4 regions of the Pseudomonas triclosanedens genome follow, and region 2 is predicted to be linked to each of the others. Evidence: riboswitches for the same ligand, from Rfam matches in the RefSeq annotation. Region 2 holds a riboswitch; each other region holds the start of a gene.
The links. A riboswitch is a leader RNA that binds a small molecule or an ion and turns the genes downstream of it on or off. The one in region 2 is predicted to bind cobalamin.
Positions count from the first base shown of each region.

Region 1: another riboswitch for cobalamin. It lies ahead of OU419_RS03575 (CbtB domain-containing protein); the one in region 2 lies ahead of btuB (TonB-dependent vitamin B12 receptor).
Region 3: another riboswitch for cobalamin. It lies ahead of cobG (precorrin-3B synthase); the one in region 2 lies ahead of btuB (TonB-dependent vitamin B12 receptor).
Region 4: another riboswitch for cobalamin. It lies ahead of OU419_RS07320 (TonB-dependent receptor plug domain-containing protein); the one in region 2 lies ahead of btuB (TonB-dependent vitamin B12 receptor).

Region 1 covers NZ_CP113432.1:750,631-752,824, forward strand. Annotated here, with positions in the region: gene cobW (cobalamin biosynthesis protein CobW) at 1-521, opposite strand, end outside; cobalamin riboswitch at 617-811, opposite strand; cobalamin riboswitch at 871-1,092, shown strand; gene OU419_RS03575 (CbtB domain-containing protein) at 1,199-1,384, shown strand; gene OU419_RS03580 (CbtA family protein) at 1,503-2,194, shown strand, end outside.
Region 2 covers NZ_CP113432.1:1,739,811-1,742,004, forward strand. Annotated here, with positions in the region: gene OU419_RS08240 (FUSC family protein) at 1-714, shown strand, start outside; cobalamin riboswitch at 737-962, shown strand; gene btuB (TonB-dependent vitamin B12 receptor) at 1,077-2,194, shown strand, end outside.
Region 3 covers NZ_CP113432.1:736,393-738,586, reverse strand. Annotated here, with positions in the region: gene cbiE (precorrin-6y C5,15-methyltransferase (decarboxylating) subunit CbiE) at 1-871, opposite strand, end outside; cobalamin riboswitch at 939-1,185, shown strand; gene cobG (precorrin-3B synthase) at 1,272-2,194, shown strand, end outside.
Region 4 covers NZ_CP113432.1:1,551,468-1,553,661, reverse strand. Annotated here, with positions in the region: gene OU419_RS07320 (TonB-dependent receptor plug domain-containing protein) at 1-1,009, opposite strand, end outside; cobalamin riboswitch at 1,104-1,310, opposite strand; gene OU419_RS07315 (VOC family protein) at 1,414-1,842, opposite strand; gene OU419_RS07310 (class I SAM-dependent methyltransferase) at 1,903-2,194, opposite strand, start outside.

The DNA.
Region 1 (2,194 bases), 990 kb from region 2:
AAGAGTTCGTGCAGCGGCGATTGGTGGTCGAGGTTCGGGTCCTGCTTGCGCTGCTCGTCCACCTGATCGGGGTGGGCGGCGAAGGTGCCTGCGGCCACCGCCGGGCTGTCGACCACGGTGATCACCGCGTCCACGGTGCAGGCGTTACGGATTTCCGGCCACTGGAAGGCTTGCACCAGGGGTTTGGGCAGCGCCAGCCCGGAGGTCTCGATAAGGATCTGGTCGAGCTCGCCACGGCGCGCCACCAACTCGCGCATCACCGGGAAGAACTCTTCCTGCACGGTGCAGCACAGGCAGCCGTTGGCCAGTTCGAAGACACGGCCCACGGCCTCTTCTTCGCTGCAACCGATGGAGCATTGCTTGAGGATTTCACCATCGATGCCCAGCTCGCCGAACTCGTTGACGATCACCGCGATACGGCGGCCTTCGGCGTTATCCAGCATGTGGCGGAGCAGGGTGGTCTTTCCGGCGCCGAGGAAGCCGGTGATGATGGTGACGGGGAGTTTGGCCAGGGTTTTCATGCGCGCCTCGTAAGCGGAATTCGAAAGGCGGATGAAGGGCGCGCACGCGGTTTTGCCGCGCAACGAAGGTCGCCACCGGATCACCCCGCCCGGTTGTCGTGATGCTGTTCGAGGCAGGTCTCCTGGCTCACAGCCCTGGATTGTTCTTTCGCCTTCCCGCCGTGGTCGGCAGTGGCGTGTGAAAGAACAGGCTGTTCACAGTTGCGGGGGCAGCCGTGGCGCATCCGAAGATTTCCACGTTCCCTCTTAGCTCCGGCCTGCGCCGGAGAACCTCGAAGCGGCAAGGCTACGCAGCGGCGCCGGGGTGGTCAATCGCCGGGGATCGGTTGACGCTTGCAGGGCTTCATGGTCAGCTACCGAGGTTTCAGGTGTCTCGCGCCGTCGCGCGCGAGGTGAAACGGGAAGCCGGTGCGTCCGCAAGGATCAGTCCGGCGCTGCCCCCGCAACGGTAAGCGCATCGAGGGTCGTCAGTAGCCACTGTGCAGGAACTGCATGGGAAGGCTGGCCCATCCGGCCGGAGTTTCCGGTTGGCGTCGCAAGCCCGGAGACCGGCCTGGAAAACTTCGTTTTTGGCAAACCCGCGGTGGGCGGGCGCAGGCCGTGGCGCGACCGATTGCGGCGCGTTCGAATGCGTTCAACCTCTGCGTTCTCTACTCGGATTTTCAGAGGGAACGTTCATGTCCAGCAGCACCCTGACGCACGCGTCGACCACTTCACTCCCCCTTTCCAAACGCATCGCCCTGGCCGTTGGCGCCAGCCTGCTCGGTGCGCTGCTGGTGTATTTCGCCGGCTTTTCGCATATCGATGCGGTGCACAACGCCGCCCACGATACCCGTCATAGCGCGGGCTTCCCCTGCCACTGATGCGGTTCTGAGTTCAGTCGGCTGCGCGTTGGCCACGTTGCGCTGGAGAACAACCGTGGGCCATTCGCCCGCGGTGATCCGACGCGCGCGACGCGGTGTGCGGAAAAGGAAAGATGAAATGATCAAACGTATCGCCCAGACCGCCGGGTTCGCCGGTCTGATCGCGGCGCTGGTGCTTACTGTGGTCCAGTTGCTCTGGGTTTCCCCGCTGATCCTCAAGGCGGAGACCTACGAGAAAGCCGAGCCCGCCGCCACGCTCGTCGAAGAGCACAGCCACGAGCACGCCGATGGCGGCCATCATCACGACGAGGAAGCCTGGGAGCCGGAGGACGGTTGGCAGCGCATCCTTTCCACTACCGGCGGCAACCTGGTGGTTGCGGTGGGGTTCGCCCTGATGCTGGCCGGCTTGTTCACTCTGCGTGAACCGAGCCGGGTGTCCGAAGGGTTGCTCTGGGGCCTGGCGGGTTTTGCGGTGTTCACCCTGGCGCCGTCGCTTGGCCTGCCGCCGGAGGTGCCCGGCACCGCCGCCGCCGACCTGACCCTGCGCCAGACCTGGTGGATCGCCACCGCTGCATCGACCGCCGCTGGCCTCGCGCTGCTGGTACTGGGCCGCAACCGAGTGCTGCGCGGTGTGGGCCTGGTCCTGCTGGTGGTGCCGCACGTGATCGGCGCGCCACAGCCGGAAGTGCATTCCAGCCTTGCGCCGGAAAGCGTCGCCCATGAGTTCATCATCGCTTCGCTGGTCACCAACGCGGTGTTCTGGGCGGCTCTGGGCCTGCTGGCGGCCTGGCTGTTCCGCCGTTTTGCGCC
Region 2 (2,194 bases):
ATTGCGGCGCTGTGCATGACACGGCCAACCATCGCCGCGATGGCCTCGGCCTTCTGCATCTTCTTCGTGAAGAACGTGGGGCCGAGCAATCAGATGGTCTATGACCTGGACCACTTCCTCAATTCGGCGTTGGCGACGGTGCTGGGCGTGGGGTTCGCGGTGCTGGTGTTCAACCTGGTGGAGCTGCGGCCAGGGCGGCGCCACTATCGCCGGGTGCTCGGTGCGCTGTTGGCCGACCTGGCACGGCTGACCCGTGGGCCGCTGCCCAGGCTGGAGGCCTGGTTCGATGGGCGCAGTGCCGACCGTCTGCTGCGTCTGGTGCAATACCAGGACAGCCTGCCGCAGGAACGCCGTGCCCAGTGGCGGGGCGGGCTGTTCGGTCTGGCGCTGGCGGATGAAGTGTTATTCCTGCGCGATAGCCTGGGTAGCGCACGCGGGCCGCTGCGGCGAGCGCGGGACGCCTATCTGGCGCGGTTGCGGCAGTTGCTGCTCGACGGCGGGCCGCGTAGTGGCCGGCAGCACGCGCTGGATGAGGTCGAGGACGCCCTGTTGATGGCGCTGCAGGACAATCGCTGGCTGTTGGAAGGCCAGCGCCGACAGGCACGGGCCGCTGTCGGCCAGTTGCGTTCGATCTGGCTGCGCTGGTGCCAGGAGGCAACGGCGTTCGCGCCGGCACGCTTTTTCACCCAGGGGGTGACAGGTCGCCGCAATTGACCGTGGCTGGCGACAGCCACTAAGCTGCGCGCCTGCTTCAGGTGCCCCCGGTGCAAGTCGGGGGTGAAACAGGGAAGCCGGTGAATTCGACCCCGCCGGGTCGAACATTCCGGCGCTGCCCCCGCAACGGTAAGCGAGCATCGAGCCGCATTTCGCCACTGTGCCGCAGGCATGGGAAGGCGCGGCTCCGGGAGTCTGCCAAGGCTCCACTCGCAAGCCCGGAGACCGGCCTGCTGCACGCATGGCATCGCGGGAGGCGCTGTCGCTCGCTCTGGCCGGCCTCCGTGCCCCGGGGCGTTTCCGTCCTCCGCCTGCCTTTACTGGTCAGAGCCGCGCGGGTGAGAGCGGCGGAGTGAGTACACGTGAAGCATTTTCTTCTATGGCCGACAGCCCTGGCGCTGGGCGGCTTTTCCTGCATCGGCCAGGCGGCTCCCGGCGAGCCGCTGGCGCTCGACGATCAACTGATTACCGCCACCCGCACCGAACGCCGCACCGAGCAGGCGCTCGCTTCGGTCAGCGTGCTGGACCGCGCCGACATCGAGCGCAGCCAGGCGCAATCGGTTCCCGACCTGCTGCGCCGGCTGCCGGGTATTTCCCTGGCCAGCAATGGCGGCCCCGGCAAGGCCACCAGCCTCTATCTGCGTGGCAGCGAATCCGACCATGTGCTGGTGCTGATCGATGGCGTCAAGGCCGGCTCGGTGTCCTCTGGCGGCGCGTCGTTCCAGGATCTGCCGGTGGAGCTGATCGAACGTATCGAGGTGGTGCGCGGGCCGCGCTCCAGTCTTTACGGCTCCGAGGCCATCGGCGGGGTCATCCAGATTTTCACGCGCAAGGGCGCGCAGGCAGGGTTCAGCCCCTGGGCTTACGCCGGCGCCGGTAGCCAGCGTACTTATCAAGGCGGCGCGGGCGTTTCCGCCGGCGATGGGCGCGGCTGGTTCAGTCTCGGCGTTTCCAGCCTGGACACCGCCGGCATCGACGCCAAGGCCAACGGCGCCAGCGGCCATGAGCCGGACCGCGACGGTTACCGCAACCTTTCCGGCTCGTTGCGTGCCGGCTATCGCTTCGGCAACGGCCTGGAGCTGGATGGCAGCCTGCTGCAAACCGATTCGCACAATGACTTCGACACCGTGAACAGCCGCCGTACCCAAGGCTTCGATGCCTACAACGACGGCGTGCTGCGGGTGATCGGCGGCAATGCGCGTTTCGCTCCGCTGGAGCCCTGGCGGGTGACGCTGTCCGCCGGGCGCAGCGAGGACAAGTCCGATGCCTACCAGGATGGCGCTTTCTACTCGCGCTTCGACAGCCGCCGGGATACGGCGTCCTGGCAGAACGATATCGACTTCGCGCCGGGCCACACGCTGACCCTGGGCTACGACTGGCAGCAGGACGAACTGAGCAGCTCAACCGACTATGCGGTGAGCTCCCGCGACAACCGCGGCTCCTTCGCCCAGTACCTGGGCAGCGCCGGCCGCCACGACTG
Region 3 (2,194 bases), 1.0 Mb from region 2:
TGAATGCTATGTGCTGCTGGCGACCATCGTTGGCTTCGATAGCCAGTGTCCGGCAGGTTGGGTGCGCGCGCATCCATTCGATGCCGATCGAGCCGCAGCCGGCGCCGACGTCCCACAGCAGCTCCCCCGGCATCGGCGCCAGCCGCGCCAGGGTCACCGCACGCACGTCGCGCTTGGTCAGTTGCCCATCGTGGCGATAGCAGCCGTCTGCCAGGCCGGTAGTCAACGGCAGGCGGCGTGCGCCCTCGCCTGCCACGCAGTCCAGCGCGAGCAGGTTGAGCGCGGCGGTTTCCGCCTGTACCCAGTCGGCGGCGAGCCCGTCGATGCGTCGCTCGGCCTCGCCGCCCAGATGCTCCAGCACACTGATGCGGCTGGCGCCGAAGCCTCGCTCGCGCAGCAATGCCGCTACCGCCGCCGGGCTCGTGCCATCGTTGCTCAACACCAGCAGCTTCGCGCCATGCCGCAGGTGCGCGTTGAGCGCCGCCAGCGGTCGCGCCACCAGCGACAGCAAGGTGCAGTCCTGTAGCGCCCAGCCCAGCCGAGCGGCGGCCAGCGAGGCGGACGAGGGCGCTGGCAAAACGCGCATTTCGCTGCTGGGCAATTGCCGGGCGAGGCTGGCGCCGACACCGAACAGCATCGGGTCTCCGCTGGCCAGCACGCAGGTCGACTGGCCACGGCGGCGCAGCACCGGCTCCAGGCTGAAGGGGCTGGGCCAGGCCCGGCGATTGGCGCGCACGCAGGGCGGCAGCAGCTCCAGTTGGCGCGGCGCGCCGATCACTTCGACGGCGTCGAGCAATGCGCGGCGCGCTGCCTTGCCGAGGCCGGCATAACCGTCCTCGCCGATGCCGACGATGATCAGCCAGGGCGTCATGGGTACTCCTCAGGGGTACGACGGGCGATCCGACGGGGAGGCTTTTCCAGCCGTCGGGCAAAGCAGGCATAATACCCGCATCGTCGGTGCCCGCAGGATGCTTCGCAAGTGACAGAGCGATGCTTCCGACCGGGCCGAAGAGGGAACACGGATCAACCGTGGCTGCCCCCGCAACTGTATGCAGCGAGTCCGCGCAGTCCCGAACGTCTGAAACCTGGAGTTTCCGGCATTCGGTTTGGCCACTGGGTAACCGGGAAGGCCGCGTCGGATGCCGACCTGCCAGCCAGGAGACCTGCCGACGAGACCAGTCGCGTGTGCGCACATCGAGCGGGGTGTCTTGATGTCGTGAAGTCCCTTTCGGGGGGCTCGCAGGTCACCGCGACCCAGCCCTGGTGACCCCGTGAGCGAATCGACCTCCCTGTCCGTCCGTCCTTCGGCCTGCCCTGGCCTGCTGCGCATCGTGGCCTCCCGCGATGGCGGCATCTGCCGTATCAAGCTGCCCTGTGGACAACTCGATGCCCGCGCAGCCCGCGCCATTGCCGAGGCCGCCGAACGCCATGCCGACGGTGTGCTGGAAGCGACCAACCGCGCCAACCTGCAGATTCGCGGCGTGCATGCCGGCGCCGAGCGCTCGCTGAGCGCCGACCTGCTGGCTGCCGGCCTCGGCCCGCGCGAGCTGGCGGCCGACGACGTGCGCAACCTGCTGGTCAGCCCCGCCATCGGCCTGGACATCGCCACGCGCTTCGACGCCGGGCCGCTGGCCCGCCAGTTGCTCGACCTGCTGGAGCGCACACCGCGCTTCCACGGCCTGTCACCCAAGTTCGGTGTGCAACTGGATGGTGGCGAGTCCCTGGCGATGCTGGAGCATCCCAACGATATCTGGCTGTCGGCCATGTCCGCCGACGAAGCCCCGCAGCTCGCCTTCGGCGTGGCCGGCTGCCCACCCCGCCATGCCCGGGACTGCCCGCCCCTGGCCGCGGTTCCCGCCGCGCAGGCTCCACTGCTGGTGGAAACCTTGCTGCATCTGTTCCTCGATCTCGCCGGAGACGGCCAAACGCGCATGCGCCACCTGCGCGAGATGCTCGGCGACGAAACTCTGCTGGAGCGCCTGCGCCAGCGCCTGCCGTTCCCACTGTGCCAGGGCACGGCTGTGGATAACTGGCGACGCCCGGCGACGCCGGCCTTCGCGCACCTCGGCATCCGGCCCCAGCGCCAGCCGGGGCGCGCTCTGGTCGGCGCCGGCTTTGTCCTCGGTCGTCTCGACAGCGCCACCTTGCTCGGCCTCGCCGACCTGGCGGAGCGTTTCAGCGGTGGGCAGTTGCG
Region 4 (2,194 bases), 190 kb from region 2:
CCCAGTAGTCGTTGTGGTTGAGCGTCCGGGTGCCGCCACCTTCGAGGTTGTAGACGCGGGTATAGCGGGTATCCCAGTCGTTGATGTGGGTCTTGGCGAACCAGCTGAAGTCCTCGCCCAGGCTCTGCTGGAAGGTGGCGGTGGCGATCTGCTGGACACGGTCGTTGGTGGTATGGCGGTTGGACGTCGGACGGGCGAAGTCCAGGTCAGCGTCGGCGTACTGGTAGAACAGCTCCAGGCGCGAGGCGTCGCCAAGAGCCTGGACGGCCTTGCCGCCGAACACGTTGACGTTGTAGGAGCGGCGCTTGTCGCTGACCGTGTCGGTCATGTCGCGGTCGCGGAACGGCTGGTAGCCATCGGAGCGGTTATGGCTGACGTAGGCCATCAGGCCGAGGTCGCCCAGGCCGTTCTGCACGACTTTCTCCACGCGGGTGTCGCCGCTGCGGCCCTTGAAGGTGTCCAGGCCGAGGTTCACCTCGCCGGCGGTCTGGCGGCTGTGCGCGCTGCGGGTGACGATGTTGATCACCCCGGATACAGCCTGGGTGCCGAACAGCAGGCCCTGGCCACCCTTGAGCACTTCGATGCGTTCCACCGCGGTGGTCGGCAGGGTGTCGAGGTAGATGCCGCCGTACAGGCGATTGTTCAGGCGCACACCGTCCAGCAGGATCAGCGTGTCGTCGTTGCGCCCGCCGAGCAGCGAGTAGGTGCCGTAGTCGAACGGGCCGTTCTTCGGCACCACGAAGAGCCCTGGCACGTACATCTGCAGGACGCGGGTGATGTCGGCGCTGGGGCCGGCGCGCTCGATCTGCTGGCGATCGACGACCTCCAGCTTGCTGCCGTAGAGCGCCATGTCGGCGACGGTGGTGGACTCCACCGAAGGCGCGCTGACGATCTCGTCGGCAAGGCTCAGCGGCGCCGCGTCCAGCGCGGGGCTGAGGCACAGGCAGGCCAGGGATAACGAAGGAGTCCAGCGCGAAGCGCGCAGGGAATCGGGGAAAGGGAAGTGCAAGGTGATCGCCTCGAAATGGATATTTCGCAGGCGGCGCAGCGACACCCGGAACGAGCGTGCCCCGGGAACCGGCTCACGCCCGCCCACCGCGGGTTTGCCAAACTCGTTCCGGGCCGGTCTCCGGGCTTGCGAGGGTCCTGGGGCATCCGCCTTCCCATGCCGTGGCACAGTGGCTCGATGGATGCTCCGCTCGCTTACCGTTGCGGGGGCAGCGCCGGACTGATCGCACGAGGGCGACGCACCGGCTTCCCGTTTCACCCTGCGCACGGCGGCGTAGGGCACCTGAAACGTCGGAAATATGAACACTCGGGGCGGGAAAGCGTCAAGGTCGCGGCTTGCCGCCGGGCAGGCCGAGGGCGGGCGGCACCCTTGGCGCGCCGGCTACGGATGTGTTTCGAAACCTGTCAGTGCCAGGGGTCGTAGGTGCCGAAGCTCCAGATATGGCCTTCCGGGTCACGACAGGTGAAACCCTGGCCGCCGTAGTCCTCGTCCTTGATGTCGATGACGATCTGGGCGCCACCAGCCACCGCCGCGCGGTACAGCACCTCGGCATCCTTCACCACCACGTAGATGCTCTGGGTGCAGCCGCCAACCTCGTCGGGCTGGCGCATCAGGCGGCCGTATTCGTTGTCATGCAGCGAGCCGAGCATCACCAGCCCGCTGCCATCCTCCAGCACAAGCTGCGCATGGGCGATGCCGCCATGCTCGTCGGCCACCACCAGTTGCCGCTGGAAGCCGAAGGTAGCGCACAGCCAGTCGATGGCACGGGGCGCATCGCGGTAGCGCAGACAGGGAATGATGCTGGGGCGGACAGCGGCAACGGGCGTGGGCATGGCGATCTCCGGCACGGAACGGCAGCGATGCTTCCAGCATAGCCAGCCACGCCCGGCCGCTCAGCGCTGCGCGGCGACCAGCAGCAGCATCGGCCGCTCGCGCTCCTCGGCCAGCGCCGGGTCGGCCTGCACCTGCGAGGCGCTCGGCCCCCAATCCTCCACATGACGCAGGCTCAGGCCGGCGCCCAGCAGCGCGTTGAGTACGCTGCCGAGGGTGCGGTGGTACTTGAGCACGTCGGTAGCCAGCCAGTCGGTGCGGCGCTCGCCTTCTTCCTGGTAGTGGTCCACCGGCCAGCAGCGCCGGCCGTCGGCATCGACTATCCAGCCGGGCTTGAGCGAGGCCATGTAGATG